Regions from separate parts of the Janthinobacterium darwini genome, predicted to be linked through region 1. Evidence: predicted binding sites of a transcription regulator. Region 1 holds the regulator's gene; each other region holds the start of a gene.
What was found. Region 1 encodes FNR, which switches genes on or off when oxygen is low (the NO sensors DNR and NnrR bind a similar motif). Its sites were predicted from a motif close to TTGATNNNNATCAA; they were not measured.
Positions count from the first base shown of each region.

Region 2: the regulator FNR is predicted to act here: its motif matches at 6,454-6,467, upstream of ACQ4WZ_RS04700 (OmpW/AlkL family protein).
Region 3: the regulator FNR is predicted to act here: its motif matches at 2,334-2,347, upstream of ACQ4WZ_RS02490 (universal stress protein).
Region 4: the regulator FNR is predicted to act here: its motif matches at 4,068-4,081, upstream of ACQ4WZ_RS12105 (bacteriohemerythrin).

Region 1 covers NZ_JBNYXX010000004.1:345,962-353,701, reverse strand. Annotated here, with positions in the region: gene ACQ4WZ_RS22880 (cbb3-type cytochrome oxidase subunit 3) at 1-135, shown strand, start outside; gene ccoP (cytochrome-c oxidase, cbb3-type subunit III) at 128-1,048, shown strand; gene ccoG (cytochrome c oxidase accessory protein CcoG) at 1,053-2,435, shown strand; gene ACQ4WZ_RS22865 (FixH family protein) at 2,490-3,014, shown strand; gene fnr (fumarate/nitrate reduction transcriptional regulator Fnr) at 3,018-3,776, opposite strand; gene ACQ4WZ_RS22855 (response regulator) at 4,016-7,090, shown strand; gene ACQ4WZ_RS22850 (TOBE domain-containing protein) at 7,190-7,740, opposite strand, start outside.
Region 2 covers NZ_JBNYXX010000001.1:1,022,499-1,030,238, reverse strand. Annotated here, with positions in the region: gene ACQ4WZ_RS04730 (NAD(P)-binding domain-containing protein) at 1-1,422, shown strand, start outside; gene ACQ4WZ_RS04725 (YceI family protein) at 1,530-2,096, opposite strand; gene ACQ4WZ_RS04720 (YbaN family protein) at 2,578-3,036, shown strand; gene ACQ4WZ_RS04715 (methionine ABC transporter ATP-binding protein) at 3,361-4,170, shown strand; gene ACQ4WZ_RS04710 (methionine ABC transporter permease) at 4,163-4,837, shown strand; gene ACQ4WZ_RS04705 (MetQ/NlpA family ABC transporter substrate-binding protein) at 4,863-5,690, shown strand; gene ACQ4WZ_RS04700 (OmpW/AlkL family protein) at 5,771-6,388, opposite strand; gene ACQ4WZ_RS04695 (LysR family transcriptional regulator) at 6,550-7,446, opposite strand; gene fur (ferric iron uptake transcriptional regulator) at 7,698-7,740, shown strand, end outside.
Region 3 covers NZ_JBNYXX010000001.1:551,556-559,295, forward strand. Annotated here, with positions in the region: gene ACQ4WZ_RS02480 (Crp/Fnr family transcriptional regulator) at 1-650, opposite strand, end outside; gene ACQ4WZ_RS02485 (response regulator) at 981-1,625, opposite strand; gene ACQ4WZ_RS02490 (universal stress protein) at 1,785-2,252, opposite strand; gene ACQ4WZ_RS02495 (protein phosphatase CheZ) at 2,720-3,577, shown strand; gene ACQ4WZ_RS02500 (chemotaxis protein CheA) at 3,577-5,457, shown strand; gene leuC (3-isopropylmalate dehydratase large subunit) at 5,737-7,140, shown strand; gene ACQ4WZ_RS02510 (entericidin A/B family lipoprotein) at 7,209-7,331, shown strand; gene leuD (3-isopropylmalate dehydratase small subunit) at 7,383-7,740, shown strand, end outside.
Region 4 covers NZ_JBNYXX010000001.1:2,635,824-2,643,563, forward strand. Annotated here, with positions in the region: gene ACQ4WZ_RS12085 (branched-chain amino acid aminotransferase) at 1-517, opposite strand, end outside; gene ACQ4WZ_RS12090 (PepSY domain-containing protein) at 750-3,287, shown strand; gene ACQ4WZ_RS12095 (hypothetical protein) at 3,415-3,600, shown strand; gene ACQ4WZ_RS12100 (hypothetical protein) at 3,752-3,907, shown strand; gene ACQ4WZ_RS12105 (bacteriohemerythrin) at 4,157-4,555, shown strand; gene ACQ4WZ_RS12110 (hypothetical protein) at 4,559-5,407, opposite strand; gene ACQ4WZ_RS12115 (TonB-dependent siderophore receptor) at 5,729-7,740, shown strand, end outside.

The sequences.
Region 1 (7,740 bases):
TGGTGGACTTTCAGCCGCAGCAATAGCGACTTCGACGCGGCGGCGCGCCTGCCGTTCGACGACGAGGCGCTCGACTATCCGGCAGCGCCGGTATCCATGCCTGTGCCGGCACAAGGGGAGCGCAACCATGGCTGACTTTACCAATGGCTTCTGGAATATCTACATCATCGTGCTGTCCTTGCTGGGCATCATCGGCTGCGGCGTGCTGCTGTACTCGCAGTCGAAAATCAAAGTGGTCGACGGCGCGCCTGCCGACGGCACCACGGGCCACGTCTGGGACGAGGACTTGAAGGAACTCAATACGCCGATGCCGCGCTGGTGGATGTGGTTGTTCTACATCACCATCGTCTTCGCGCTGGCGTATCTGTTCCTGTACCCGGGCCTGGGCAACTATGCCGGCAGCCTGGGCTGGAAATCAACGGGCCAGTACGAGGAAGAGCTGAAGAAGGCGGAAGCCGACTACGGCCCCCTGTTCAACAAGTACCTGAGCCAGGACTTGAAGACGGTGGCCGCCGATCCGCAGGCGCATGCCATCGGCCAGCGTTTGTTCCTGACCTACTGCGCGCAATGCCACGGTTCGGATGCGCGCGGCAACAAGGGCTTCCCCAACCTGACCGACAAGGACTGGCTGTATGGCGGTGAGCCCGACATCATCAAGACCACTATCATGCATGGCCGCAATGGGCAAATGCCACCGATGGGCGCCGCCCTGGGCTCCGAAAAGGATGTCGAGAACGTGGCCCATTATGTGCTGAGCCTATCCGGCTCGACCTCGGACCCCGTCAAATCCGTGCTGGGCAAGGCCAAGTTCGGCGCCTGCATGGCCTGTCACGGCGCCGATGCGAAGGGTAACCAGATGCTCGGTTCGCCTAACCTGACGGACAAGATCTGGCTGTATGGCGGCAGTGCCGATACCATCATGGAAACCATCCGCAAGGGACGCAACAACACCATGCCGGCCTTCAGCGATTTCCTCGGCGAGTCCAAGGTACACGTGCTGTCGGCGTATGTCTGGAGCCTGTCGAATCCCCAGACGCCCGTGAAATGACGTAATGGAACCTCAAGTCATCAAGATGTATGCGGCCCGCGAGCAAATCTACCCTCGCGAGGCCAAAGGACGCTACGCTACCTGGCGATGGGTATGCGTATGGCTTACCCAGCTGGCGTTCTACGGCTTGCCGTGGTTGACCTGGAATGGCAGGCAAGCCCTGCTGTTCGATTTGACCACGCGCAAGTTCTACATTTTCGGCGTCGTGCTGTGGCCCCAGGATTTCATCTATCTGGCGGCCCTGCTGATCATCTGTGCGTATTTGTTGTTCCTCGTCACGGCCATCGCCGGGCGGGTGTGGTGCGGGTTCTCTTGCCCGCAAACGGTATACACGGAAATCTTCCTGTGGGTCGAACGCCGCATCGAGGGCACGCGCAGCGCGCGCATGGCCCTCGACAAGCAGGGACCCTCCGTGCGCAAGGCTTTCAAGAAAACGGCCAAGCACCTGGCATGGGGCGCCATCGCCCTGTGGACGGGCTTTACCTTTGTCGGCTATTTCACGCCGATCAAGGAACTGGCGCGCGAGGTGACCACCCTCAATTTCGGTCCCTGGGAATGGTTCTGGGTCTTGTTCTACAGCCTGGCAACCTACGGCAACGCAGGCTGGCTGCGCGAGCAGGTGTGCAAATACATGTGCCCCTACGCGCGCTTCCAGAGCGCCATGTTCGACCAGGACACCCTGATCATCACTTACGATGCCAAGCGCGGCGAACCGCGTGGCGCCATCAGCAAGAAGGCCGGCAACAACGACAAGCTGGGCGACTGCATCGACTGCACCCTGTGCGTACAAGTGTGTCCGACCGGCATCGATATCCGCAACGGCCTGCAGTATGAATGCATCGGCTGCGCCGCCTGCGTCGACGCCTGCAACAGCGTGATGGACAAGGTCGACCGGCCGCGGGGACTGGTACGCTACAGTACCGACCATGCGATGGAAAACAACTTCAGTTCGAAGCAGATCCGCCAGCGCGCCATGCGCCCGCGCGTGCTGATCTACACTTCCATCCTGGCCCTGATCATCATCGCCGTGTGTACTTCGCTGGCCCTGCGCACGCCCCTGAAAATGGACGTGATCCGCGACCGCGGTTCGATGGGACGCGAAGTGGAAGACGGCATGATCGAAAACGTTTACCGCTTGCAGATCATGAACACCTCGGAGCAAACCCAGCATTTTAAAATCAGCGCTTCCGGCTTGCCGGGCCTGACCTTGCTGACGCGCGAAGAAGTGACCTTGCAGCCGACGGAAACGCTGGGCTGGCCGATCCGCCTGCGCGTGCCGCACGGCGTGGGCGAGAAGGGCTCGAACAAGATTGCGATCGAATTGCACTCGCTGGACGACCCATCGTTGCATGTGCGTGAAAGCGCGGTATTCATCGTACCGCGCTAATGTAGGAAGGCCAGTCCCCGGATGGGGATTGGCCGATTAAACAGGAGAAATATCATGTCCGACAGTCTCAAGCTGCAAGCCCCCGTTGCCCCGTGGTACAAGCATCGCTGGCCATGGCTGCTGATGATCGGTCCCGGCCTGTCCGTGGTCGTCGGCAGCTTCATGGGCTATATCGCGTTTACGCAGCCTGATGCGCTGGTGGTGGGCGATTACTACAAGCAGGGAAAGGCGATCAACCAGGACTTGCGGCGCGATACTGTCGCCAGCGACCTGGCGATGGATACCAGCCTGTCGTATGACGTGGCGTCAGCGCGCCTCAGTGGTTCCGTGCACAGCTTCGGCAAGGCTTACCAGGGTCCGCTGCAGCTGCATCTGGCGCATGCGACCTTGCCGGAAAAAGATATCAAGCTGCTGGTGCAGCCCGATGCGGCCGGCAACTTCTCGGTAGCGCTGCCGATGCTCGAGCGCAGCCGCTGGCAAGTGCTGGTGGAAAACGACAAACGCGAGTGGCGCCTGTCCGGCATCTGGACCTGGCCGCTGCAGCGCAGCATCGCGCTGCACGCGGATGAAGAGCTGTAAGACTTACTTGCAGACGTCCGTACCGGCCGTAATGGCCTTCAACTTGGCCGGCTGCAAGATCTCGATCTCGCGGTTGGAGACGCGCAGCCAGCCTTCCTTCTTGAATTTGGACAATAAGCGGCTGACGCTTTCGATGGTCAGGCCCAGGTAGTTGCCGATTTCCTCGCGCGACATGCGCAGCTGGAAATTGCTGCCCGAATAGCCGCGCGCCTCATAGCGCGAGGCCAGGTTGACGATGAAGGCGGCAAAGCGCTGCGTCGCCTGCATATTGCCCAGCAACAGCATGACGCTTTGCTCGCGCGTGATTTCCTGGCTCATCATCCGGTGGAAATGGCGCAGCAGGGTAGGCATACTGCCCAGCAATTGTTCCAGGCTGGAAAACGGGATTTCACACACTTCGCTATCTTCCAGCGCTACCGCATTACAGTGGTGGCGGTCGGCGCTGATGGCGTCCATGCCCAGCAGTTCTCCTGCCATCTGGAAGCCCGTCACCTGCTCTTCGCCACCCGGATTGATCTGGTACGTCTTGAAGTGCCCCAGGCGGATCGCGTACAGGTTCTGGAACGAGTCGCCGATGCGGAACAGCGAGGCGCCGCGCACGATCTTGCGGCGGCGGCCGATGATCTGATCCAGCCTGTCCATGTCGCCCACATCGAGGCCCATCGGCAGGCACAATTGATGCATGCTGCAGGTCGAGCATCGCGCACGCAACGCTTCCACGGTCACTGTGGGCAAGGTGGGAGTGAGGAGCGCTTCAGTCATGTCGGTACCTTTTAGAAAATGCAATACCGAGTTTACTGCATACACGGTTGCCGTGTGCCAATTTCACCCCAATTGCGCTGAATAAACGACGTTCTGACTTTAATTATATGGCAACATCGTCAAAAGCCCTTGCAGCGAGGGCAATTTGCGCGGCACCGCTTGCCAAGTTGATGTATTGATAGGAAAATTCCTGACAGCATTATCTGCCGCCTGTGCCGCCCGGTACTGAAAAGGAAATCATGAAGCCTCTCGGCATCAAAGCAAAAGTCGCCTTGGCCACCAGCCTGACCTCGATCGCCATGATCGCACTGGTCACCATGATCCAGTTGCAGCACATGCGCGCTGACTTCACGCGAGTACTGCTGAGCCAGCAATCTGCCCTGATCACCCGCACCGCCGCCGAGCTCGACGACAAGCTGGGCATGCTGCTGCAAATCGTCACCCTGACGGCCAGGCAGCAGCCGCCGGAATTGATCGCCCAACCCGCCAAGCTGCGCGAATACTATTCGCGCCGCTCGATGCTGGTGCTGTTCGACGACGTGCTGGTGCTCGATGCGCAAGGCGCCATCGTGGCCGACATGCCGCTGGTCACGGGCCGCGCCGGCATCAATGTTGCCGAGCGCGAGTATTTCCAGACCGTCCTGCGCACACGCCAGCCCATGATCACCGAGCCGATGCTGGGCAAATCGAGCGGCATGCCCATCGTGCAGATGGTGGCGCCCGTGCTCACCGCCGATGGCCAGGTGGCCGGTGTGGTGATCGGCGTGCTGCGCCTGTACAAGGACAACCTGCTGGGGCGCCTGCGCTCGGAAAAGATCGGCAAGAGCGGCTATTACTTCATTCTCACGCGCGGCGCCGTGCCGCGCTACGTGCTGCACCCCGATACCAGCCGTTTGCTGCAGCCGCGCCAGCCGAACGCCAACCTGACGACCACCCAGATGCTGAAGGACGATGGCGAAGGCAGCATGGTCAGCACCAACAGCCGCGGCATCACGGCCGTCAACAGCTTCAAGCGCCTGAAATCGGTGAACTGGCTGCTGGCCGCCTCGCTACCCATCGAGGACGCCTTCGAACCGTTTGATGGCGTGCTGTACCGGCTGGTGCTGTGGAGCATCCTCGCTTCGCTGCTGGCCGCTTTTGTTCTGGGCTGGGTTACCGTGCGCCTGCTGTCGCCGCTGGTGCGCCTGCGCGATACCCTGCTGGCCCTGCGCACCAGCGGCAGCCGCTTCACGCCCGTGCCAGTGCAGCAGCGCGACGAGATCGGCGAACTGACGGAGGCGTTCAACGGCCTGATGTGCGAACGCGACCGCCTGCAGCAGGAACTCGAATCGCGCGCGGCGGAACTGGAACTGGAGCGCGACCGGGCCGAGGCGGCCAACCGGGCGAAGAGCGACTTCGTGGCCAACATGAGCCATGAAATCCGCACGCCCCTCAATGCCGTGCTGGGCATGGTCTATTTGCTGGGCAATACCAGGCTCGACACGGAACAGCGCAAGTATCTGACCATGGTGCGCGTGGCGGGCCAGTCGCTGCTGGGCATCCTCAACGACGTGCTCGATTATTCGAAGATCGAAGCGCGCCGCATGGAATTGTCGCCCGTCGAGTTCGACCTTGACGAAGTCATGAATACCCTGGCCACGACGATGACGATGAATGCGGGCGAGAAGGAGCTGGAACTGGCCATCGCTGTCGAGCCCGACGTGCCGCGGCGCCTCGTGGGCGACGCCCAGCGCCTGCAGCAAATCCTCGTCAACCTGGCCGGCAATGCCATCAAGTTCACCGAGAGCGGCGAAGTGGTGGTGGCCGTCAGCCTGGCCGAGAGAGAAAACGGGTGCGCCTGGCTGCGCTTCGAAGTGCGCGACACGGGTATCGGCATGACGGAACTGCAGCAACAGCAACTGTTTTCCGCCTTTTCACAGGGCGACCAGAGCATCACGCGGCGCTTCGGCGGCACGGGCCTGGGCCTGGCCATCAGCAAGCAACTGATCCACATGATGGGCGGCGATATCGCCGTGGCCAGCAGCGAAGGCAAGGGCAGCCGCTTCTGGTTCAGCGTGCCCTTCGAGATGCTGGAGCAGCCGGCCGAGACGCGGCGCACGCCGGCCCTCGGCCAGCTGCGCCTGCTGGTGGCCGACGATAACCGCACTACACGCGAACTGATCGTCAAGCTGATCGAGGCCTGGGGCTGGCTGGCCGACGAAGTGGACTCCGGTTTTGCCGCCATCGAACTGTATCGCGAACGCCTGGCGCAGCAGCAACCGTATGACGTGGTGCTGGCCGACTGGCACATGCCCGTGATGGATGGCCTGGCCACGGCCAAGGCCATCCGCCAGGCGGCCAGTGGCCAGCGCCAGCCCATCGTGGTGATGGTCAACGCCTTCGCCCGCAACCACCTGGAAGAGATTTCCAGCGCGGCCGAGGCCGATGTCGTGCTGATGAAGCCGATCACGGGATCGAGCCTGTTCGATGCCCTGCACCAGGCACTGATCGCCAAGAACGACGGCGGCGAGCAGCGCATGCTGCACCAGCCGCTGGGCACGGAGCTGGCCGGCGTACATTTCCTGCTGGTGGAAGACAATCATTTGAACCAGGCCGTGGCGCGCGGCATCCTCGAACACATGGGCGCCACCCTGGACGTGGTGGGCGACGGCCTGCAAGCGGTGGAGCGGCTGCGCACGGAGGCGCTGCGCTACGACATCGTGCTGATGGATATGCAAATGCCCGTCATGGACGGCTTCAGCGCCACCCACATCATCCGCACGGAACTGCGCTTGAACTTGCCCGTGATCGCCATGACGGCCGGCGTGCTGGCGTCGGAGCGCGAGCGCTGCATGACGGCCGGCATCAGCGATTTCATCGCCAAGCCCGTGGTGGTGGAAGAGATGATGGAAGTCATCCTGCGCCACCTGCCCAAACGCCCGCAAGTGCAGACGACCGAGGCGGCCCCCGTTGCCGATGAGGAAGTGTTTTCCATGGCGCCGCTGATGCGCGTGATGGGACGCGATGCGAAAGGGCGCGGCGTGCTGCGGCGCATGGTGGAAGATGCGCTGAACAAGGGCATGACGCCCGTGCGCGACGCTGAAACAGCGTTGCAAACGGGCCGCCACAGCGACGTGGCGCGCATCTTGCACGGCGTGCGCGGTTCCGTGGGCACCCTGGGCACGAAACGCCTGATCCGCGCCGCGTTTGCCACCGAGGAAGCCATCGACGCCGGTCGACTCGACGAGGTGCCGGCGCTACTGGCGCACACGGCGCAGGAACTGGAGCAGGCGCTGGCGGCGGCGTCCGATTGGTTGTCGCGGTTGAAGGATTAAAAGAGTAGGTCGGATTAGCGCTTGCGCGTAATCCGACATGATACGCCAACAATATTGTCGGATTACGCGGCGTGCCGCCGCTAATCCGACCTACGCAATTTACGCCGGCACGCCCAGAATCACGCTGGACGCCTTGAAAATGGCCGTCACATTGCTGCCAAGCTCGATACCCAGCTCGCTGCTGCTCTGGTTCGTGATGATGGCGGCGATCGTGCCGCCGCGCGGCAAATCCAGCACCACTTCCGTGTTGACGGCGCCCGTCTGCACGCGCGTCACCAGCCCGGCCAGCTGATTGCGCGCGGAAAAGCGCGCCCCTGCGCTGTCAGTCACGAGGATGATGGACGACGCCTTGATCAGCGCGAACGCTTCCGCGCCCGGCACCAGGCCCAGGCTCTCGCTGCTGCCCTGCGTGACGATGGCGACGATGTGCTGGCCACCGGGCAATTCCAGGGTGACTTCATCGTTGACGGCGCCCTGTTTCAGTTCGGCTACCTTGCCCAGGAATTGATTGCGTGCCGTGGTTTTCATGGCCATTCTCCGTATGAGTAAAAGATCGTCGGCGATGCCTTCCGCCTGACTGCCCAGCTGACACAGGTAGCGGGCATGCTCGCGCTCGATGATGCGGAAATTGTCGACCAGTTGGCGTCCCC
Region 2 (7,740 bases), on a different contig from region 1:
GAAGCCAAGGGCGGCCGCCGTCCGATGGGCGCCGAGCATGGCGCGCGCACGGACCGCAGCAGCTGGCTGGAACAGCGCGAACAGGAAGCGGCAGAACTGGGCTACGCGCGCCAGCCCTATTGCGTCATCATCGGCGGCGGCCAGGGCGGCATCGCGCTGGGTGCGCGCTTGCGCCAGCTCAATGTCCCCACCATCATCATCGAGAAAAACGCCCGTCCCGGCGACAGCTGGCGCAAGCGCTATAAATCGCTTTGCCTGCACGACCCCGTCTGGTACGACCACATGCCGTACATCCCCTTCCCGGACAACTGGCCCGTCTTCACGCCCAAGGACAAGGTGGGCGACTGGCTGGAAATGTACACCAAGGTGATGGAGCTGAACTACTGGGGGTCGACCAGCTGCGAATCGGCCAGCTTCGACGAAGCCACCGGCGAGTGGACGGTGCAGGTGCTGCGCGATGGCCAGGCCATCACCCTGAAACCGAAGCAGCTGGTGCTGGCCACGGGTATGTCGGGCAAGGCAAACATGCCGAAGTTCAAGGGCATGGACGTGTTCCAGGGCGAGCAGCAGCACTCGTCGCAGCATCCGGGACCGGACGCCTATGTCGGCAAGAAGGTTGTGGTGGTCGGCGCGAACAATTCCGCGCACGATATCTGCGCCGCCCTGTGGGAAGCGGGCGTGGACGTGACCATGGTGCAGCGCTCGTCGACGCACATCGTCAAGTCGGACTCGCTAATGGACCTGGCGCTGGGCGACCTGTATTCGGAACGGGCGCTTGCGGCCGGCATGACAACGGCCAAGGCCGACCTGACATTCGCCTCTATCCCGTACAAGATTCTGGCCGACTTCCAGAAACCCGTCTTCAAGGCCATCCGCGAGCGCGACGCGGACTTTTATGCGCGCCTGGAAGAACGGGGCTTCATGCTCGATTTCGGCGACGACGATTCCGGCCTGTTCATGAAATACCTGCGCCGCGGCTCCGGCTACTACATCGATGTGGGCGCCTCGGAGCTGGTCGCCGAGGGCAAGATCAAGCTGAAAAGCGGCGTCGGCGTGCAGGAGCTGAAAAGCCGTTCCATCGTGCTGTCCGACGGCACGGAGCTGCCCGCCGACCTGGTGGTGTACGCTACCGGCTACGGCTCCATGAATGGCTGGGCGGCCGACCTGATCTCTCCCGAGGTGGCCAACAAGGTGGGCAAGGTGTGGGGCCTCGGTTCCGCCACGACGAAAGACCCTGGTCCGTGGGAGGGCGAACAGCGCAATATGTGGAAGCCCACGCAGCAGCAAGCCCTGTGGTTCCACGGCGGTAACCTGCACCAGTCACGCCACTATTCCCAGTATCTGTCGCTGCAGCTGAAAGCGCGCATGGAAGGCTTGACTACCCCCGTGTATGGGCAGCAGGAGGTGCATCACTTGTCGTGATGGCAGGGACAAGCAGATAAAAAAATGGCGGCGGACCGAAGTCCGCCGCCATTTTTACGGTGCAGCGAAAATGTGGGGTCAGACCCGCCGGGTCTGACCCCAGCAGTTTATTGCTTGATCGCTTCGATCGCGAAAGTCAGGGTGACATCATCGCTGACGGCTGGCGCATATTTGCCGGCGTTGAATTCCGAACGCTTGATCTTGGCCGTGGCGTTGGCGCCGCAAGCGTCTTTTTTCAGCATCGGGTGCGGTGCGCAGGCAAACGAGGTGACGGTCAGGGTGACTGGCTTGGTCACGCCTTTCAGGGTCAGGTTGCCGTCGACGGAGGCCAGCTTGTCGCCGTCGAAATTGAACTTGGTCGATTTGTAGGTGGCGACCGGGAACTTGTCGGTTTCAAGGAAACCATCGCCCTGGATGTGCGTATTGAACAGGGTCGAACCCGTGTCAACGGACTTGGTGTCGATCAGCACTTCCACGGAGCCCGTCTTGGCGGCGCGGTCCAGGGTGACCTTGCCGGTGGTGTTATTGAAACGGCTTTGCTGCGTCGAGAAGCCCATGTGGGTGTACTCGAAACGGGGGAAAGTGTGGCTGCCATCGATGACATAGACTTCAGGAGCGGCGACGGCGGACAGCGAGAAGCCGGCAGCGGCGATAAAAGCGAGCAGTTTTTTCATTGTAAATTCCTGATTGGGCGTGGAGGATGTCAAAACCGCAATCGGCTGCAGGCGTAAAGCGTATGCGGCTGATTGTCTGGCTTCAGTTGCAACAGATTATGCATGGCATGAAGATCGATGTAAAACGGAAAATATACCTAGTTAGCATCGATAAAATCGATAATACAGACATCAAGGTCTGCGACAGCGCGTTCTGCTGCCGATTATTGTCTGCATTGCCAAAAATATCCAGCGTTATCCAGCGCCTCAGATAATACATCCAATGAGAATGATTCTTGTTATTATTCTGCGGGATTGCTATCCTCGCGGCCCCGGGGGACATGCAGCGTCGCCTTGATTCATCCATAATAGAGCCGAACACCGAGCAGAACCCAGAGCAGAAAAACATGACGGCCACCCGCCACGCCACGAGCACATTGAACGCGCACCGCACCACCAACCTGCCCCGCAGCCAGGGCCTGGCTGCGGGTGCATTCGCCTGATGCGGGAGCCGCTCGCCCAGTCCCCGCTGCGCGAAGCGCACGGCGTGCGTCTGCGCCGCTGGGCCTGGACCGCCGCCGGCGCCCTGATGGTGCTGCTGGGGATCATCGGCGCCATGCTGCCCGTCATGCCAACGACGATTTTCCTGATCCTCGCCCTGGCCTGCTTCAGCCGCGCCTCGCCGCGCCTTGAGCACTGGCTGCTGCAGCATCCCCGCTTCGGCCCGCCGCTACGCCAGTGGCGCGAACACCGCGCCGTCTCGCGGCGCGGCAAAGCCATGGCTTGCCTGGGCATGGCCATCGGCTTTGTCGCCATGTGCCTGGGCCATCCGCCCTGGTGGGTCATCGCCATGGTGGGCGCCATGGAAATCGCCGTCCTCACCTACCTGTTGCGCCGTCCTGAAGGCCCTGCCGCCAGCGGAGCAGAATCTGCCCGCGAAGTGGACAATAGCAGGCAGTAAACGGCCCTGCTTACTTCAAAAAAACGGCAAGTCAGCCGAACTTCACATAAAAACACCGCGATGCCCGCGCATGGCGCGTCGAACTTTTCACCAAGATGCGGCTACTTCGCGCCCGCCCACGGGATTAAATTCGGCACAGATATCACTTTCCCGCTTTTTCAACTTAAAAACAAGCGCATAGACATTATTTGCATATTCAAAGCAAGATTCTGTCGTAGGAGTAATAACACGATCGGAGGTATACTACGCAACCGACGTAACAGGCTGGGCGATTTGGCCCCTGCAAGCAAGCCTGTCACGGTCCAATAAAAAAGGAAACACTGCATGACCACACCACACCGTACGCCGGTGATTCGCATCGACGGCGCGAACAAGACCTTCGCGCTGCCCAAAGGCGAACAATTCCACGCGGTCAAATCGGTCACGCTGGAAGTCTATCCCGGTGATATTTTCGGCCTGATCGGCAAGAGCGGCGCCGGCAAATCGACCTTGCTGCGCCTGATTAACCTGCTCGAGCGCCCCGACAGCGGCACCATTACCGTGGCCGGACGCGAACTGACGCGCCTGGGCAAGAGCGAACTGCGTGACGCGCGCCAGAATATCGGCATGATTTTCCAGCAATTCAATTTGCTGCAAAACGCCAGCGTCTTCGACAACGTCGCCTTCCCCTTGAAAATCCATGGCACCACCAAGGGCGAGCAAATCGCCGCCCGCGTCGAGGAATGCCTGGCGCTGGTGGGCCTGTCCGACAAGCTGCACAGCTATCCGGCGCAATTGTCGGGCGGGCAGAAACAGCGCGTGGCGATTGCACGCGCCCTGGCCAGCCACCCCGATGTGCTGCTGTGCGACGAGCCGACATCCGCGCTGGACGCGGAAACCACGCGCGCCCTGCTCGACACCCTGCGCGACATCAATGCGCGCCTTGGCGTGACCATCGTCATCGTCAGCCATGAGCTGTCGGTACTGGGCGCCATCTGCAACCGCGTGGCTGTCGTGGAAAACGGCGCCATCGCCGAACAATTCGATTTGAGCGACACGGCCACCCCGCGCAAGACGGCGCTGGGACGCGAACTGGCGTATTACGGCACCGAGGCGTTTGAAGCCACCGCATGGAAGGATGCAACACATGTTTGAAGAATCGATCAATAACGTCATCAAGCTGCTGCCGGAAATCTGGGTGGCGCTGGGCCAGACCATGACCATGCTGGGCATCGGCTTGACGGCCGCCATCCTGATCGGCGGCCCGCTGGGCATCCTGCTGTTCCTCGTATCGGAAGGCCAGTCGCTGGAAAACCGTCCGCTGTCGACGATTTTGGGCTGGCTGGTCAACACCGTGCGCAGCTTCCCCTTCATCATTTTGCTGGTCGCCCTGACGCCGTTTACGCGCATCATCGCGGGCACCTCGATCGGCCCGCTGGCAGCTGCCGTGCCGCTGTCGTTCGCCGCCATTCCCTACCTGGCGCGCCTGGTGGAACAGAACCTGCGCGAAGTGCCGCGCGGCGTGATCGAGGCGGCGCACGCCATGGGCGCATCGGAGATGCAGATCATCTTCCGCGTGCTGCTGGTGGAAGCGCGCTCCGGCCTGGTACTGGCCCTGACCGTGCTGTCGATCAGCTTCCTGTCGTATTCGGCCGTGGCCGGCGTGGTGGGCGGCGGCGGCATCGGCGACCTGGCCATCCGCTACGGCTACTACCGCTTCGAGACGGACATCATGGTCGCCACCGTGGCCATCCTGATCGTACTGGTGCAAACCATCCAGTTCGCAGGCACGCGCATCGCCAAGCGCCTCGACAAACGTTAATTCAAATTCAGAAACAAGGACACACATGAACCAACTTCGCCGCAACCTGCTCCTGGTCGCCACCAGCCTGGCCTTCGCTACCGCCGCCCACGCAAAAGACCCGAAAGAACTCGTCATCGGCACCAGCTCCGGTCCGTATTCCGACCAGCTGAAGCTGGGCATCAAGCCCATCCTGGAAAAACAGGGCTACAAGGTCAAGATCGTCGAATTCAACGACTACGTGCAGCCGAACTACGCGCTGGCCGAAGGCTCGCTGGACGCCAACGTGTTCCAGCACATCGTCTACCTGACCAAGTTCGCCACCGACAACAAGCTGCCCTTGAGCCCCCTCATCACCGTGCCGACCATGCCGATCGGCCTGTACGGCGGCAAACAGAAAACGCTGGCCGAAGTGAAGAACGGCGCCACCATCACCATGCCGAACGATCCGACCAACCAGGCGCGCGCGCTCGTGATGCTGGCCAAGATGGGCTGGATCAAACTGAAACCGAACGTCGATCCGCTGCGCGCTTCCGAGCGCGACGTGCTGGAAAACCCGAAGAAGCTGAAACTGGTGCCGCTGGAAGCGGCGCAGCTGCCGCGTTCGCTGGCGGACGCCGACTACGCCTTCGTCAATGGCAACTTCGCCCTGGCCGCCGGCATGAAGCTGACGTCGGCCCTGAGCGTGGAAAAGATCTCGGACAGCTACATTAACCTGGTGGCCATCCGCACGGCCGACAAAGCCAAGCCATGGGTCAAGGACCTGGAAGCGGCCTACCGCTCGCGCGCCTTCCTCGACGCGACGAACAAATACCTGCCCGGCTACGAAAAGACGGATTACCAGCTGGCACTGGAAAAGACGCTGAAAAAATAAACCGCTGCAGCTAATGTAAAAAGGACGGCAAAGCCGTCCTTTTTTATTGTGTGCGCCACGCAGGCGCTGTCATGCCATGCTTAGAAGCGGTAACCGACGCCTACACCGATCAGGACAGGATCGACCTTGACTTCGCTGGCCTTGGCGCCACCGATGAAGACGTCGCTGCGGATCTGCACTTTCTTGATGTCGAAGTTCAGGGACCAGTTCTTGTCCAGCTTGTAGTCGACACCGGCTTGCAGCGAGTAACCCCAGCTGTCATGCTCCAGGCGGCCGGCGCCGTTCAGCAATTTCACGTCCGAAATGTTCGTGTAGTTGATGCCGGCACCCACGTAAGGGCTGAACTGTTTTTCAGGCATGAAGTGGTATTGCAGCGACAGGGTCGGCGGCAGGTGTTTGAAGGTACCGATATTGTTGCCGTCGAGCTTGACGTCATGCTTTTGCGGGTAGGTCAGGATCAACTCGGCAGCGATATTCGGGGTAAAGAAGTACGAAATATCGATTTCAGGAATCGTCTTGCTGCTCACATGCAAGCGGTCGGATGCACCGACACCACCAACAGGAGCAGATTTATCGGCCGGATCGATGTGCACGGCGCGCGCGCGCACCAGCCATGGGCTTTCCTGAGCCATTGCATTGCCGGCGAATGCGCCGATGGCGGCCAGGACGATTGCTGCTGCAGTTGCGGACTTCTTCATTCTAGTTCCCTCTTTTTGTCGTTAAGTAACGCTGCGAAGTCTAAGAGTGCAGTGCAACAAAAACTTTGATCCACATCAAATAGTGCTAGATGGCATCACTAGAGGGATTTTTTTCTTTGCCCAGGTCAAGAAAATGCCGCAGCGCAGCGCGACCATACCAATTAATGCACGCCGTCAAACAGGCTGGCGACCCAATCGGCAAACACGCGCACGCGCGCCGACAATTGCCGGTGATGGGGGTACAGCACGGACACGGGCAGCGGGTCGGGACGACAGTCCCGCAGCACTTCCACCAGCTCGCCAGCTGCCAGCGCCTGCTCCAGGTGGTAGCGGGGTGCCTGGATCAAGCCCAGGCCCGCGCGGCAGCAGGCGTGATACGCGTCGGCATTGTTGACCGATACGGTGCCCGGCAAGGCCACGCTGTGCCGCTGTCCTGCCACCTTGAAATCGAAGGGCCAGACCTTGCCCGTCTGGGTAGAAAAGAAATTCACGGCGCGGTGGCCATCGAGCTGCGCCAGATTCTCCGGCGTACCGTGGGCGGCCAGGTAGGCGGGGCTGGCGCACGTCAGCTGTTCCAGCAGCGCCAGCCGGCGCGCCACCATGGACGAGTCGCTCAATTCGCCCACGCGCAGCACGCAGTCGACGCCTTCGCGCACCAGGTCGACGAGGCGGTCGCCCATGCCAATTTCCAGTTCGATCCGCGGATAGCGGGCGCAAAACTGGTCCAGTACGGGCAGGACGAAATGCATGGCCAGGGTCGCGTGCAGGTCGATGCGCAACTTGCCTGCCGGCTGCTTCTGCGCCGAGGAAAACACGGCTTCCGTTTCTTCCAGGTCCGCCAGCAGGCACACGCAGCGCTGGTAATACGCCTCGCCATCGGGCGTGGGCGTCACCTGCCGCGTGGTCCGCTGCAGCAGGCGCACGCCCAGCCGCGCTTCGAGTTGCTTGATCGCATGCGTGACGGTCGCCTTCGGATAGCCAAGGTCATGCGCCGCCTGCGTGAAACTGCGCAGCTCGACGATGCGGGTAAACAGACGCATTGCATCAAATCGGTCCACACCCCCTCCATTATTATTTCCTGCTGCACAGTGTATCGATTTGAGCGCCACTTTTCCATATTGAACGAACACTCTGGTATCAGTTGCCCGCCAAGCAATCGTCACTTGCGCCGAGGTCACTGGCTTCCCAGCTGACTGCACCGCATACTATCCCCAGTTCGCACATGAGAATGGTAATGATTATCATTTGCGATATAATGCAGATTCACGCTGGGGCGTGCGCTCCGGCGATCATAAAAGGAATGGGAGACATGGATATTTTGAGGGAACTGCGTGATTCGGGCTTGAAAGTGA
Region 3 (7,740 bases), on a different contig from region 1:
TCGACCGAGATCAGGCCGATTTCATTGAAGGCAGACAGGGTGCGGCTGACCGTTTCCAGGGTCAGGCCCAGGTAGCTGCCGATTTCATGGCGCGTCATGCGCAGGTTGAACAGCTTGCTCGAGTAGCCCATCTGCGCGAAGCGCTCGGCCAGCGAGACGAGGAAGCGCGCCACGCGGGCTTCTGCGCTGAGGGCGCCCAGCATGCCGATCATCGCTTGCTCGCGCACCAGTTCCCGGCTCATTACGCCATACATGACATTTTCCAGTTCCAGGTGGACTCTGCCCAGCGCCGTCAATTTCTTGAACGGCAGCAGGATCAGATCGCAGTCGGACAGGGCCACTGCTTCCGAGGAGTACTGGCGCGAGTGGATGCCGTCGACGCCCAGCATGTCGCCCTTCATGGGAAAGCTGAGGACCTGCTCATTGCCAAATTCGTCGATGAGTACGGTTTTCAGGAAGCCCGAATTGACGATGTACAGAGTGTCGAAGGGCTGGCCGATGGTGTGCACGCGCTGGCCAGTCTTGAATTGCACATGCTGGAACAGCAGTTCATCGGCGGCGATGGTGCAGGCGCTGGAGATATGCAGCAGGTCGCACACCTCCTTCAGGTTCGACCAGAGCCGACCCTGGCGCTGGCGCCCCGCTTCCATTGAAGAGGAGGGGGGCAGTGATGGAGCGGCAGCGCGGGTTTCAGGCGTTTGCGTGGACAGCATGTTCATCTCCTGGTGACAGGTAGTTCAGAGTTGAATGACAAGGTGCACAGGACGGCGGGCAGGGAAAGGGCGGCGCGCGTCCAGGCGTGTGAATCTCGATTCGCTGAAGACTTGCTGTGTGATGAAATAACTTCCCAGCAACTTGATGACTGGTTTCAGTATGCCAACAACCGTCTGCAATTAATATCAGCGGTGGCTGAATATGGCAGTAGGAGCTGTGGCAGTTGATGTAGGATTGTTCCTACGGGTTGGCGCGCGTGGGCAGGTTCAGGTCTTGAAGGGAGACAGCAGACGGTGTGCCACGGCATACTGGACCATCTCTGACAGCGAACTCATGCCCATCTTTTGCATGATGCGCGTCTTGTGCGTACTCACCGTTTTCACGCTCAGATGCAGATTGTTGGCGATTTCCGTGATCGACTTGCCTGCCACCAGCAGGGAAAAGACTTCGAACTCGCGGTCCGACAGCTGTTTGTGCAGCAAGCTTTCATTCGGCATCATGATGTTGAGCACGAGCTGCTCCGCCACCTCGGCGCTGATGTAGGGACGTCCCGACGCCACCTTGTGGATGGCACCCACCAGCTGGGTGCCCGCGCTTTCCTTGGTCAGATAGCCTTGCGCGCCGGCGCGGATGGCGCGCACCGCATATTGCTCTTCCTCGTGCATGGTGAGGATGAGGATGGCCAGCTTGGGCGCTTCGCTGCGGATTTGCCGGATCAGGTCGACGCCGCTGCGGCCCGGCATCGACAGGTCGAGCAGCAACAGGTCGAAGCCGCCCTGGCGTACGTGGTTGAGTACCTCGAAGCCGTCGATGGCTTCGCCCACGATGTCGATGTCCGGCGCGCCGTCGAGGATGCGCTTCAATCCTTCTCGCATGATGGTGTGGTCGTCGGCAATCACAATACGTATCATAGGCGCGCAATCAGGAGGCGTGAAATGTGCCCGGGCCGCCTCGTGGCGGCCGGCCGGGTATTAATAAACGAGAAACATTGTCATTTTAACCGAAATGGCCGCAAGTTTGCCTTTTACTTACTATGCCGGCAGCGGCGGCCCCCGTGGCCATGTGACCACTTATTTGGAGGGTGGTTCCTTGATCAGCCTATGCACGAGCACCGGCAATTTCGAGTGCGACAGCACTTTGTTGGTCACGCTGCCGAGCAGCAATTGTCCCCAGCCGCTGCGGCCATGCGAGCCCATGAAGATCAAGTCGCAGTTCTGCAATTGCGCCACTTCCACGATTTTCAGGGCCGGGCTGTCGGAAAAGGCCGTCAGGCCCGTCGCTTCCAGGCCCCGCCTGGCGGCCGCGTCGAGGATGGGCTGCCAGTGGTCGGCGCCCGCCTTGCGCATGGCGATGCGGTATTCCTCCTCGCTGGGATAGCTTGGTGGAATGATTTCGATGTACACCGGGTACTGGTATTCGGGCGCCACGTACACGGCAAGGATATCGGCTTGCATCTGCTCTGCAAAGGCAACGCCAGCACAGGCCGTCAGGTTGGAGACGGCGGAGCCGTCCGTGGCGATCAGAATTTTCTTATACATGGCAGGTCCTTTGGCAGTGACTCAGCGCGCGCAACGCCCCTTATTGTAGACGCGGCGGCAGCATGGTATTCATGTAAAGACTTGATAATTATCAATACTATTGCACCTTCAGTATAGACAACATTGGCAGAAAGATCGTGTTTGAGCCGTAACGACAGCCATTGGGTACTGTTGCGCAGGCACCCGAAAGCAGGATTTCTTGTCTGGCGCGTGGTCTTGCACGCACGCCAATGGTAGTATTTCAAAATACAACAGCAGGAACACTTATTTCCTGGTGGAAAAGCTCTTGTGGACCTGCTTTGCACCAGGAAGCGCGTTTTGAGATTTACCAACAGGGCGGCGCCCTGCTACACTCGCACCATCGCAGCGGTATTGCCTCAAATCATCTTAATCGAGAAATTGTGGGTATCAGTCTGTAAAACGCACAGTTCAGGCGGAATTTTGACAAATTATGGAGAAGCAGGGATATGACCAACGCCGCTGATGATTTCGATGCATTATTCGATGAAGTATCTGCGCAAAGTGCGGCCGCTCCCAAGCCCGCGCCTGCCGCAGCGCCCGCAGCCGTGATCGCGGACGACGATTTTGACGCGCTGTTCGACTCGGTGTCGGCCAGCGCCGCCGTGCCGTCAGCCGCAGCGGAAGCGCCAGTCGCCGCCGCACCCGAAGCGCCCCCCGCGGCTGCTACAGGCGTGCCTGGCGAAGCGGCCGATCCGGTCGACCAGTCCGACAAGCCGATGTTCGAACGCCTGGGTGGCATCGTGCGCCTGCTGCACGATTCGCTGCGCGAACTGGGCTACGACAAGGCATTGACGGAAGCGTCGTCGCAGATTGTCGACGCCCAGGACCGCCTGGAATATGTCGCCACGCTGACGGAACAGGCCGCCAACAAGGTCCTGAATACGCTCGATGAAGGGATGCCGGCGCAAGATGTGCTGTCGAAGAAAGCCAAGGACATGGACAGTCGCTGGACGGCGTTGTTCGACGGCAAGCTGAGCCTGGAAGAATTCAAGGCCCTGGCCGGCGATTCGCGCCAGTTCGCGCAAGCCGTTGCCGAGGCCACGGAAGCAGAAAAAGCGCGCTTGCTGGAAATCATGATGGCGCAGGACTTCCAGGACATCACGGGCCAGCTGATCAAAAAAGTGGTCAACATCACCAAGACGGTGGAGCACGAGCTTGCCCAGCTGCTGCGCGACAACGCACCGGCCGAAGTGCGCGAAAAACTGGCGCAGAAGCCGGTGCCTCTGATGCAGGGCCCGTCCGTGCCGTCGGTGGCGCTGGACCAGGATAATGTAGACGACCTTCTTGCGGATTTGGGATTCTAATGGACGATATGCTCAAGGATTTCGTCGTTGAGGCGATGGATCTTGCGGTTAATGTTGAAGAGCACTTATTGCGCCTCGAGCGTGATCCTGACAACAAGGAAACACTGAATGCCGTGTTTCGTTCCTTCCACACCATCAAGGGTGGGGCTGGCTTCATGGGTCTGCCCGCACTGGTGGCGGCCTGCCATCTGACGGAAAACCTGTTCGACGCCTTGCGCACGGGCGCCGCGCCGGTGACCCCGATCGCCATCGAAGCGGCGCTGCAGGCGTCCGGTTTCGTGGCCGACCAGCTGACGGAACTGGCCAACGGTGCCGCGCCGGAAAGCTTGCCGGCCATGCCGGAAGAGCTGGAACACATCCTCACGAACGCCATCGAAGGCAAGGGCATGGACGCACCCGCGCCGGCCGCCGCAGTGGTGGCGGAAGCCGCCGCGCCCGTTGCCGAAGTGGTCGTGGTGGCGCCAGCCGCCGCTGTTTCCACCGCCAGTGCCGATGGCCTGGACTGGGAAGGCATGTATAACGCCGTCGTGCCGGCGGGCAGCCAGGTCGCTGCCGCGCCGGTGTCCGCCGTGGCCGCTGCCCCTGCCGTCGTGGCCGCCGCGCCTGCTGCTGCCGCTGCCGCCAAGCCGGCCGCCAAAGCCTGGGATGGCGCGGAACGCCGCGAAGAGCGCCCGGAAGTGCGCCATGCCGCGCCCGTCAAGGAAGACAGCATCCGCGTCGACGCCGTCAAGCTCGACGCTCTGCTGGAAGTGGCTGGCGAATCGGTACAGGCTGCCAATCAGGCTGCCGTGCTGCTCGAGCGCTTGCTGCAATTCAAATTCGAAGGCCAGGCCGCCACCTTGATGGCGACCCTGGCGGAAACCCTGGAACGCGCTTCGCGCTACTCGACCGAACTGCAGCGTGCCACCCTGGCCACGCGCATGCAGCCCGTGGGCCGATTGTTCCAGAAATTCCCGCGCCTGGTGCGCGAACTGGCGAAAGACCTGGGCAAGGATGTCGAGCTGACCATCGAGGGCGCGGAGACGGAAGTCGACCGCGTGGTAGTTGACAGCCTCTACGATCCGCTCGTGCACATGCTGCGCAATTCGCTCGACCATGGCGTCGAATCGCCGGAAGCGCGCCTGGCTGCCGGCAAGCCCGCCAAATCGTATATTTCGCTGAAGGCCTGGCAGGAAGCCAACAGTGTCATGATCGTGCTGCAGGATGATGGCAAGGGCATGGATCCGGCCTTCCTGCGCAGCAAGGCCCAGCAAAAGGGCTTGATCAGCGAAAACGCGCAGTTGAGCAACGACGAATGCTTCCAGCTGGTGTTCCTGCCGGGCTTCTCGACCAAGGAAGTGGCCTCCAGCGTCTCCGGACGCGGCGTGGGCATGGACGTGGTCAAGACGGCCGTGGAGAAAAACCGCGGCGCCATCCACATCGAGTCCTCGCTGGGCAAGGGCACCAAGTTTGCCATCCGCCTGCCAATCGAGCTGTCCATCGTGCCGACCATGCTGGTGTCGACGTCGGGCGCCGCGCTGGCGCTGCCGATGGCGGTGGTGCAGCGCGTCGTCGAATTGCCGGAAACCTTCATGGAAGTGGGCGGCGCGCCCGTGCTGAAAGACCAGGGCCGTCCATTGCCCGTGCGTTCGCTGGCCGGCGCCCTGGGCTACGAATCGTGCAGCGAGCGCGTGGGCATTGTTGTCGCTGCGCCACAGCCGTACATTCTCGCCGTGGAAGCCGTCGATGGCACGGCTGACCTGGTGATCAAGCCGATGACGGCCATCACCGTGGAAGGCATTACCGGTACCGCTCGCTCGGCCGAAGGCGAGCTGGTGCTAGTCGTGGGCCTATCTTTCCTGATGGATGGTTGCAGGGGAAGTGTGCGCATGGCTGCCTAGAAACATTGGCCAGTTCACATCCAGCCCGCTGCAGACCTCTGCAGCGGGCTTTTTTTTCGGCTTTTTTCGATTTTTATTCGCCCCGCCGGCATTTTGGCGGATTTTCGTATCAGCAATTTTTTAACCATATCCGCAAGGCATGCCGAATTTTGTATCGCCCATCCCACGCTGGGGCGGCTTTTGGTTCTGCATTGCACAATATATGGCATAATCATTGCCGATCCCTTCGATCAGTACGACAGATCACTTACTACAGGCTGTGGCAACGCTGCATAAATCATGATGAAGACGCTTTACGACAAACTCTGGGAATCCCACGTTGTTCGGGCCGAAGATGATGGCACGACAATTTTGTACATCGACCGGCACCTGCTGCACGAAGTCACCAGCCCGCAAGCCTTCGATGGCCTCAGCGTGGCGGGCCGCCAGCCGTGGCGCATTTCCGCCAACCTGGCCGTGGCCGACCATAACGTGCCCACCACCAGCCGCATCGACGGCATTGCCGATCCGGTCTCGCGCCTGCAGGTGGAAACGCTGGACAAGAACGCCAGGCACTACGGCTTGACTTACTTCAACATGAACGACAAGCGCCAGGGTATCGTGCACGTGATCGGCCCTGAACAGGGCGCGACCCTGCCCGGCATGACGGTCGTGTGCGGCGACTCGCACACGTCGACGCACGGCGCCTTCGGCGCGCTGGCGCATGGCATCGGCACGTCCGAAGTGGAACATGTGCTGGCCACGCAAACTTTGCTGCAAAAGAAATCCAAATCCATGCTGGTGCAAGTCGACGGCGCCCTGCCGGCTGGCGTGACGGCAAAAGATATCGTACTGGCCATCATCGGCAAGATCGGCACGGCCGGCGGCACGGGCTACTGTATCGAGTTCGGCGGTTCGGCCATCCGCGCCCTGTCGATGGAAGGTCGCATGACGGTGTGCAACATGGCCATCGAGGCTGGCGCGCGCGCCGGCATCATCGGCGTGGATGACACCACCATCAATTACGTCAAGGGCCGTCCGTTTTCGCCGGCCGGACCGCACTGGGAACGCGCCGTGGCCTACTGGCGCACCCTGCATTCGGACCCGGGCGCCCGCTTTGACCTGGTCGTTACCCTCAACGCCGCTGACATCGTGCCGCAAGTGACCTGGGGCACGTCGCCCGAGATGGTGATCGGCATCGATGGCCGCGTGCCCGACCCTGACCATGAAAAAGACAGCGTCAAGCGCGATGCGATGGAAAAGGCGCTGGTCTACATGGCCCTCAAACCCAACACCGCCATCGAGGACATCCGCATCGACAAGGTCTTCATCGGTTCCTGCACCAATTCGCGCATCGAGGATTTGCGCGCGGCCGCCGCCGTGGTGCGCGGCAAGTACCGCGCCTCGAACGTCACCCTGGCGCTGGTGGTGCCCGGTTCCGGCCTCGTCAAGGACCAGGCCGAGCGCGAAGGGCTGGACCGTATCTTCAAGGATGCCGGTTTCGAATGGCGCGAGCCGGGCTGTTCCATGTGCCTGGCCATGAATGCGGACCGCCTGGAGCCGGGCGAGCGCTGCGCTTCGACCTCGAACCGCAACTTCGAGGGCCGGCAAGGGCAGGGCGGCCGCACCCACCTGGTGTCGCCCGCGATGGCGGCGGCGGCAGGCATCGCCGGCCACTTTGTCGACGTGCGGGGCTTGCGATGACGGCAGGGACGGGCGGCGCTGGCGTACACTAGCGTTCCCTGTCCCTTATTTACTATCAAGAAATCATCATGAAAAAACTCTTCGCCCTCCTCATCGCCACCGTGATCCTGTCTGGCTGCAACACCGTCTCCGGCATCGGCCGCGATGTGCAGAAAGTCGGCCAGGTCGTCACTGGCGCCGGCGGAAAATAAACCGTGACGTGCCGGCGCACAGCGCCGCGCGTCCTACCGAGTAGACATAGCATGGATAAATTTACGATTTACGAAGGCCTGGTAGCGCCGTTGGACCGCGCCAACGTCGACACCGACGCGATTATCCCGAAGCAATTCCTGAAATCGATCCACCGCAGCGGTTTCGGCCCCAACCTGTTCGACGAATGGCGCTACCTCGACCATGGCGAACCGGGCCAGGACAACAGCCGCCGTCCGCTGAACCCTGATTTCGTGCTCAACGAGCCGCGTTACCAGGGGGCTTCTATCTTGCTCACACGTAAGAATTTCGGCTGCGGCTCTTCGCGCGAACACGCGCCGTGGGCGCTGGACCAGTATGGCTTCCGCGCCATCATCGCGCCCTCGTTTGCCGACATTTTCTTCAATAACT
Region 4 (7,740 bases), on a different contig from region 1:
CGCCGGCCGGCGAGGCGAACAGCACGAACAGGTATTCTTCCGATGGACGCACGCCCAGGTAAGGATCGGTGGCGATCATCAGCGGACGCATGTACAGGCTCTCGCCCGTGTTCTTCGGCACCCAGTTGCGATCCTGGGAAATGAGCGCGTCGCCCGCTTCCAGGAACAGCTCGGCAGGGATGGCCGGCATGGCCAGGCGCGCGGCGCTACGGTTGAAACGCGCGGCATTTTGCTCTGGACGGAAAGTCTTGATGCTGCCATCGGGCTGGGCAAACGCTTTATAGCCTTCGAAAATGGCCTGGCCATAGTGCAGGGACGAGGCGGACGGGTCCAGCATCAGCGGGCCGTAAGCCTTCAGTTCGCCCTGCTGCCACTTGCCGTCACGGTAAGGAATTACCACCATGTGGTCCGTGAAGATGCGGCCGAAGGCGGGACTGACCATGCGCGCGGCGCGCTCGGCGTCGGACAAGGGGTGGGCGGATGGAGTGACGACGAGATTCGGTGTGGAAGTGGTCATGGCAGCAATGGTAACTAGTGAACAGTATCCCTATTGTAGCGCCTCTGGCGCCCGATCAGGCAAACGAGAATGGCCAGGAGGATGGCCAGACAGGGATGGGCAAGACGACGGCCCCGCCCCGCGAAAATGCACACCATCATTTGCGAATGATTCTCGTTTGCGTTAATATGTCAGCCTTCCTTCTTCCCTGCCATGCCTGACGCCCCGCATGGCAGCGCTATCGAAAGCCGCCATGACGACCTCCGCCCTTCCACAACCCCAGCTGCGCGCCAGCGCTGACGCTGCTTCGGATACCCGCCAGCAGCGCCCGCTTGCCGCCGCGCCGCAACAAAGGCGCTGGCACTGGAGCTGGAAGCAGGTCTGGTTTCAACTGCACTGGTTCATCGGCATCACGGCCGGCACGGTGCTGGTGATCATCGGCCTGAGCGGGGCCACCCTGGCCTTCAAGGAGGAATTGCTCGATATCATGAATCCCGGCGTGCGCCATGTGGCCGTGGAAACCCGCGCGCCGCTGACGCCCGCCCAGCTGAGCAGCATTGCCGCAGCCGAACACGGCCAGCGCGTGGCGTCCATCACCGTGTATGCGCAGGCAGGCGCCGCGCCGCGCCTGTTCTTCATGCCGAAGAATGGCCAGCGGCGTGGCGAGTCCATCTATGTACATCCGTACACGGGCGCCACCCAGCCGGCGCTGGCGGGCGCGGGCTTTTTCGAGTGGACGGAGTCATTGCACCGCTGGCTGCTGCTGCCCCGCGATCCGGGCCGGCAAGTGGCGGGCGCGCTGGCGCTGTGCCTGCTGGGCCTGGCGCTGTCCGGCCTGTACCTGCGCTGGCCGCGCCGCCCGCTGGACTGGCGCACCTGGCTGACCGTCGACCCGGCCTTGAAAGGCCGCTCCTTCCTGTGGAACTTGCACGCCGTGGCCGGCACCTGGTGCCTGCTCGTCTACGTGGCACTGACCCTGACGGGCATTTACTGGAGCTATGACGTGGTGCGCGACAACATCGACGCCTGGGCAGGCAAGCCCCCACGGGTGGCGCAAGCACCAGGCAAGAAAGGCGCGCCCAAGGAGCAATCGCCCGCCGTCGACATCGGCCTGGCCTGGAGCAGCTTCCAGCAGCACGCCCCCGGCTGGACCCTGGCTACGGTGCGCCTGCCCACCCGTTCCGGAGAAGCCGTGCAATTCACGTGGCTGGCCAGCGATGTGCCGCACGAGCGGGCGCGCAGCCGCATGAGTATTCTGCCGGCCGATGGCACGGTCACGGAAAACGACCCGTACAGCCAGCAGGCGCTGGGAGCGCGCCTCGTCAACATCATTTATCCGTTGCACATGGGCACGTATTTCGGCCTGCCGGGCCGCATCATCGTCACCGTGGCCAGCCTGGGCCTGCCCCTGTTCGCCATCACGGGCTGGATGCTGTACCTGGGCCGCGGCAAGGCAAAACGGGCTGTGCAGGCGCAGCGGGCCATGCTGGGCGCCGGCGCGACGGGCAAGAAAAATACTGGATTGGTCACCCTGGTGGCCTACGCCAGCCAGTCGGGCCAGGCCGAGCGCCTGGCACTGGAAAGCGCGCGCGCCCTGCAGCAGGCGGGCGTGGCCGTCGATGTGCAATCGCTGGACCGCTTTGATCCCGCACAATTGCGCCAGTACGAACGGGCCCTGATCGTCGCCAGCACCTTTGGCGAAGGCGAGGCGCCGGACGGCACGCGCCGCTTCGCGCGCCTGTTGCAGCAAACATCGGGCACGCCGCTGGCTGGCTTGCAAGTGGGTGTGCTGGCCCTGGGCGACCGCCATTACAGCGCCTTCTGCGGCTTTGGCCATGCGTTGGCGCAACAGTTGCAAACGCTGGGCGCAACGCCATTGTTCCCCCTGATCGAAGTCGACAAACACGACGCGAACGCGCTGGCCGACTGGTCGCAAGCGCTGGCCCGCTGCAGCGGCAGCGCCATCGACGCCATCGGCGTGCAGGAAGACGCGTCATATGACGAGTGGCGTTTGCTGCGCCGCGTGCTGCTCAACCCGGGCAGCCTGGGCGGCGAACTGCATGAAATCACCTTGACAGGCCCGGCCGAAGCCACCTGGGAAGCGGGTGCGCTGGCCGAAATCATCGGGTGCAACGCGGACGGCAGCGAGGGCGACGCACATTTTGCACAATATGCGCCGCGCAGCTATTCGCTCGCTTCGCTGCCATCGGATGGCGAACTGCAGTTGCTGGTGCGCCAGGAACGCCATGCGGGCATTGACAACCAGGGCTTTGGCCTCTGTTCCGGCTGGCTGACGCGCTTCGCGCCGCCGGGCGCCACCATCCGCCTGCGCCTGCAAGCCAATCCCGCCTTCGCGCCCGCCCTGGTCGACGTGCCCTGCATCTATATTGGCAACGGTTCCGGCCTGGCGGGCCTGCGGGCGCACCTGCGCGCACGCCGGCGGGCGGGGCTGGCACGCAACTGGCTGCTGTTCGGCGAGCGCCAGCAAGCTTTTGACAGCGTCTGCGGCGAAGAGTTGCAAGGCTGGCTCGACACTGGCCACCTGGCACGCCTGGACCGCGTCTTTTCGCGCGATGGCAAGGAAGGTGGCAAACGTGAATATGTGCAGGACCGCCTGCGCGCCTGCGCGGATGAACTGCGTGACTGGCTTGCGCAAGGCGCCATCGTCTACGTGTGCGGCAGCCTGCAAGGCATGGCGGCTGGCATCGATGCTGTACTGCAAGAAGTGCTGGGCCAGGAAGGTCTCGACGCCCTGCTGGCGGCCGGACGCTACCGCCGCGACGTGTATTGATCTGCCTCAGCACATTGCCGGCGCCGCCCGGCTATGTGGGCGGGCGCACAGTCAGCGCCAGCCATCGGATTAGAGTAGGGACATCGCGGCACAAGCGCCGCCCCACCCACTTTCTGCGAGACTAGCCATGAAGAACCCCTGGATGAGCATGTACCTGAGCGCCGCTAACCGCATCGCCAGCACGGCACGCGGCCATGCCACGGCCGCCGTCAAGCGTGAAGCGGCGAAAAATACGCAGCAGTTGACGCAGGTGTGGTTCGATTCCTTTCTTCCGCCAACAGACAAGCCGCGGCGCCGCCGCAAGGCAAAATAAGACCCTGGCAATAGGCGAACTGGTGCGGTGCATCACAGCAATAAGTTGAAATTACAATCAGATGAACTAAACTGCAAGCATGGTAGTACATAAGGAAGTGACCGGCAGGCGCCGCATCCCCGCGCCGCCACCGGGACACCGGGAGACGACCATGTTGACGCTTAAAGTGCTGGCCTGCCTTGCCCTGTCGGCCTTGATGCTCGCCCCCCTCGTGTTGAGGGATACCATGCAGTTGTCGGCCGGGCAGCAATTGCAGGTGCCGAATGTCGATGCGCAGGCCCTGTGGGCCCACTGGCCCAAGCACTAAGTAATACGCGGGCCTGAGAAAGCGCTGCTGACGGCGTTTTTCAGCGGCGCTCGCTAGTGGCATGCACGTTCCAAAAGCGCCTTGTAGCACGTGGGAATTTGTTCCCCACTTTTTGTTTAAATTGATCAGTAGCCCACACTTTCTCCACTTCGCCATACTTTTGATCCAGATCATGGATTTCCACCTTTGCTGCGCCCACACTGGAACAGTCCGCTCCACATCGCGACGGACTTAACCGGGAGCATCGGCATGGGTATATCGGGTTGGAAGGATGAGATGGCGCTGGGCGTTCCCGCCATTGACGAAGCGCATGAGGCGCTGTTTCAAGAACTTGCGCGGCTGGGGCAGTTGAGCGACCAGCATTTCAGCATGGCGTTTCGCGACCTGATTGCGGCCGTCGAACGCGATTTCCGCGAAGAGGAGGATTTGATGGAGCAAATCGCCTTTCCCTCGCTGGCCAACCACCGCGAACAGCATGCGCGCGTGCTCAGCGGATTGCACCATGCGTGGGCCGCCGTCGATGAAGGCGACCTGGAACAGGGGCGCCATGCGCTATCGCTCTTGCCGCAATGGCTGATCTTTCATCAGGCCACCATGGACCTGGCCCTGGCGGCGGCCCTGGAGCTGGTACAGCGCCAGCCGAACTAGACACTACAGCAGCAGCACCGTGGCTTGCTCGGGCAAGACCACGCGGTAGTGTCCCGGGTATTTGTCTTCGCCGTCGAAAATCTTGCAAAACACGGGCTGGTTGATGTCGTTGACGGCCGGCTCGTGCATGGGCAAGGTAGCGATTAGCTGTTCACCATCCATCAACTGCAAGGCGCTGCCCCGCTCGGCCGCGCAAAACGCCAGCGATTGCACATCGCTGGCGAACGGCCGCTTGTACCACGGCGTGATGGCCCGCACGGCGCGCCGCGCGTCGCGCAGGACTTGCCCCACGCGCGTGACATTCCACGCATCGCGCGCCACGGACGGCTGCAGCACGATATTTGCCGTCAGTTCGCCCCTGCCCTTGTTCACCAGGAACGTGCCATCCTGCGCGGCAATGTCCTCATTGAGCGGCACGACAAACACGCCGCCGTCGGACACCTTGATCGGCACAGGGGCGCCATTGCCTTGCAGGGCCACGCGCACATCGTCGATGGTGGCGCTCAGCTTGGCCGGAATCAGGCGCAGGGCCATGACCACACTGCCGCTCGACACTTGCCACACTTTCCTGGCCGTCAGATAACTCTCGCGGTACGCCGTGAAACGGACGCGCGGCGCCTTGGCGTCGCTGTTGGCCGTGATCGTCACCGTTTGCGAGGGCAAGGCGTCTTCTGCGGGCGCCGGCACCGTCGGCAGCGTCGGCGCAGCAGATGTGGCAGGCATGGCATCAATGGCGGGCGGCATGCTGGCGCTCTGCAGCGGCGCGGGAACAGCTGGCGGCGGCGCGTGCTCCTGGGCCTGGCCCAGCGACACGACACACAACCATCCGGCACAAGCGATCCATGTACGCATGCATTTCTTTCAATAAGGAAAATATTTTATCAGCCCCACATTATCGCAGAAGGCCAGCCAATGCGCCGCTCCTGGCCTGCCTGCACTCTTTTGGTGCGCTCGCTTGATTATTTAGCAAATATCATCTATATTGATAATGATTCCTATTCGCAATGCGACGGAAATCGCGCGCCCTTCTTTTCCACTACCCGTTCGCGCCGGGCCTTGCGGTGGAACTGCTATCCAAGCCAGACCACGGGCCAGCGTCATGCCACCCCCCAGCTACTGCGCACTTCGCCAGACGAGATAGGAAAACACGACTAAAAATATGCCAGGAAAATAATGCAATCGACTACCGAACTCTCTACTTCGCGCCAGCCCGCCTTGCGCCCCCTGCCCCGTTTATTACACATCAGCCTGCTCAGTCTTGCCGCCGGCGTGGCCCTGCCGGCACAGGCCACCGACGCCGCTGCGACCGATGTGACCATGCCGGCCGTCACCGTCCTGGGCCAGTCGACGGCGACTACGGAAGGCACGCAATCGTACACGGCAGGCGAAGCGCGCAGCGCCACGCGCATGGACCTGTCCCTGCGCGAAACGCCGCAATCGGTCAGCATCATCACACGCCAGTTGCTCGACGACCTGGGCGCTGTGCGCCTGGACCAGGCACTGGCGCAGACGACGGGCATTCAGGTAGGCCAGAACGACACGGAGCGCACGACGTTTTATGCGCGCGGCTTCGGCATCAACAATCTCCAGATCGACGGCATGGCGCGCGGCGGCAATGCGCCGCTGCAAGACACCATCCTGTATGACCGCATCGAAGTCGTGCGCGGCGCCACCGGCCTGATGGGCGGCACGGGCGATCCGTCGGCCACCATCAACATGATACGCAAGCGGCCGACGAAGGAATTCCAGGCCAGCGCCGGACTCATCATGGGACGCTGGGATGACCAGCGCTTCGAGGCCGACCTGTCCACGCCGCTGAACGCCGAAGGCAGCGTGCGCGCACGCACGGCCCTGGCCTGGCAAAAACGCGATTCCTACCTGGATATGTATCACGAGCGCAAGACAGTCGGCATGCTCATCGTCGAGGCGGACTTGCGTCCCGGCACCCTGCTGACGGCCGGCGTCGACTTCCAGGACAACAAGCCGACAGGCGCCACCTGGGGTGCCGTGCCCTATTGGAATGCGGATGGCAGCCTGGCCAACTTGCCGCGCAACACCAGTTTCACGACGCCATGGAGCACCTGGGCCAACAAGCAGCATACGCTGTTCACGTCGCTGGACCAGCGCCTGCCCGGCAACTGGAATATGCACCTCGGTTATGCGCGCACGGAAAGCACGAACCGCACCACCGTCGCCTACGCGGGCGCGGGTTACCCCGACCCGGCCACCGGTGCAGGCATGCGCCTGTGGACGGGCGCCTGGGGCGCGGGCAAGAATACCAGCGACAATTTCGACGTCTACGCCAGCGGACCGTTCACCTTGCTGGGACGCAAGCATACGGCCATCGCCGGCTGGAACGGCGGCAACCAGCGCGCCCGCTCGCTGGGCGGCGAGGCGGAAATCAATTACCCGGCCTTTATCCCCGATTACCGCAGCTGGACGGGCAACATCCCCCGCCCCGTCTTCCACCCGGACGGCGCGCACACGGAAACCGTGACGCGCCTGGCGGGCGGCTATGTGGCCACGCGTTTGAGCCTGGCCGACCCGCTGCACGTGATCATCGGCGCGCGCAGCAGCACTTACCGCACGGATACGCGCAACTACAATACGCAAGGCGTGTACACGGGCAGCGGCGACTTTACGGAAACGCGCAATGAAGTCACGCCGTATGTGGGCGCCGTGTTCGATATCAACAAGCAATATTCGGCCTACGCCAGCTTCACGCAGCTGTTCAACCCGCAATCGAGCAAGGACCGCAACAACCAGTTCCTGGCGCCGGAAACGGGCGACAATGCGGAACTGGGCATCAAGGGCGAATTCTATGAAGGCAAGCTGAACGCGTCGGCCGCCGTGTTTCACACGAAGAAAAAGAATCTAGCGGAACTCGACCGCAGCGTGCCGCCAGGATTTTTGCTGCCCGACGGTGGCCAGGCCATGGTGGCCAATGGCGCCGGCATCACGGCCAAGGGCGTGGAATTCGACGTCTCCGGCCAGATCACGCCCGCCTGGGAAGCGAGCGGCGGCTACACCTATCTGCACGCGGCCGAGGCCGATGGCCGCCGCGCCGCCACCACGCAACCGCGCCATTTGCTGCGCCTGGCCACCAGCTTCCGCTTCGACGGCCGCCTGGCTGGCCTGAAAGCAGGCGCCAGCATGACGGCGCAAAGCGCCACCTACAGCGAATC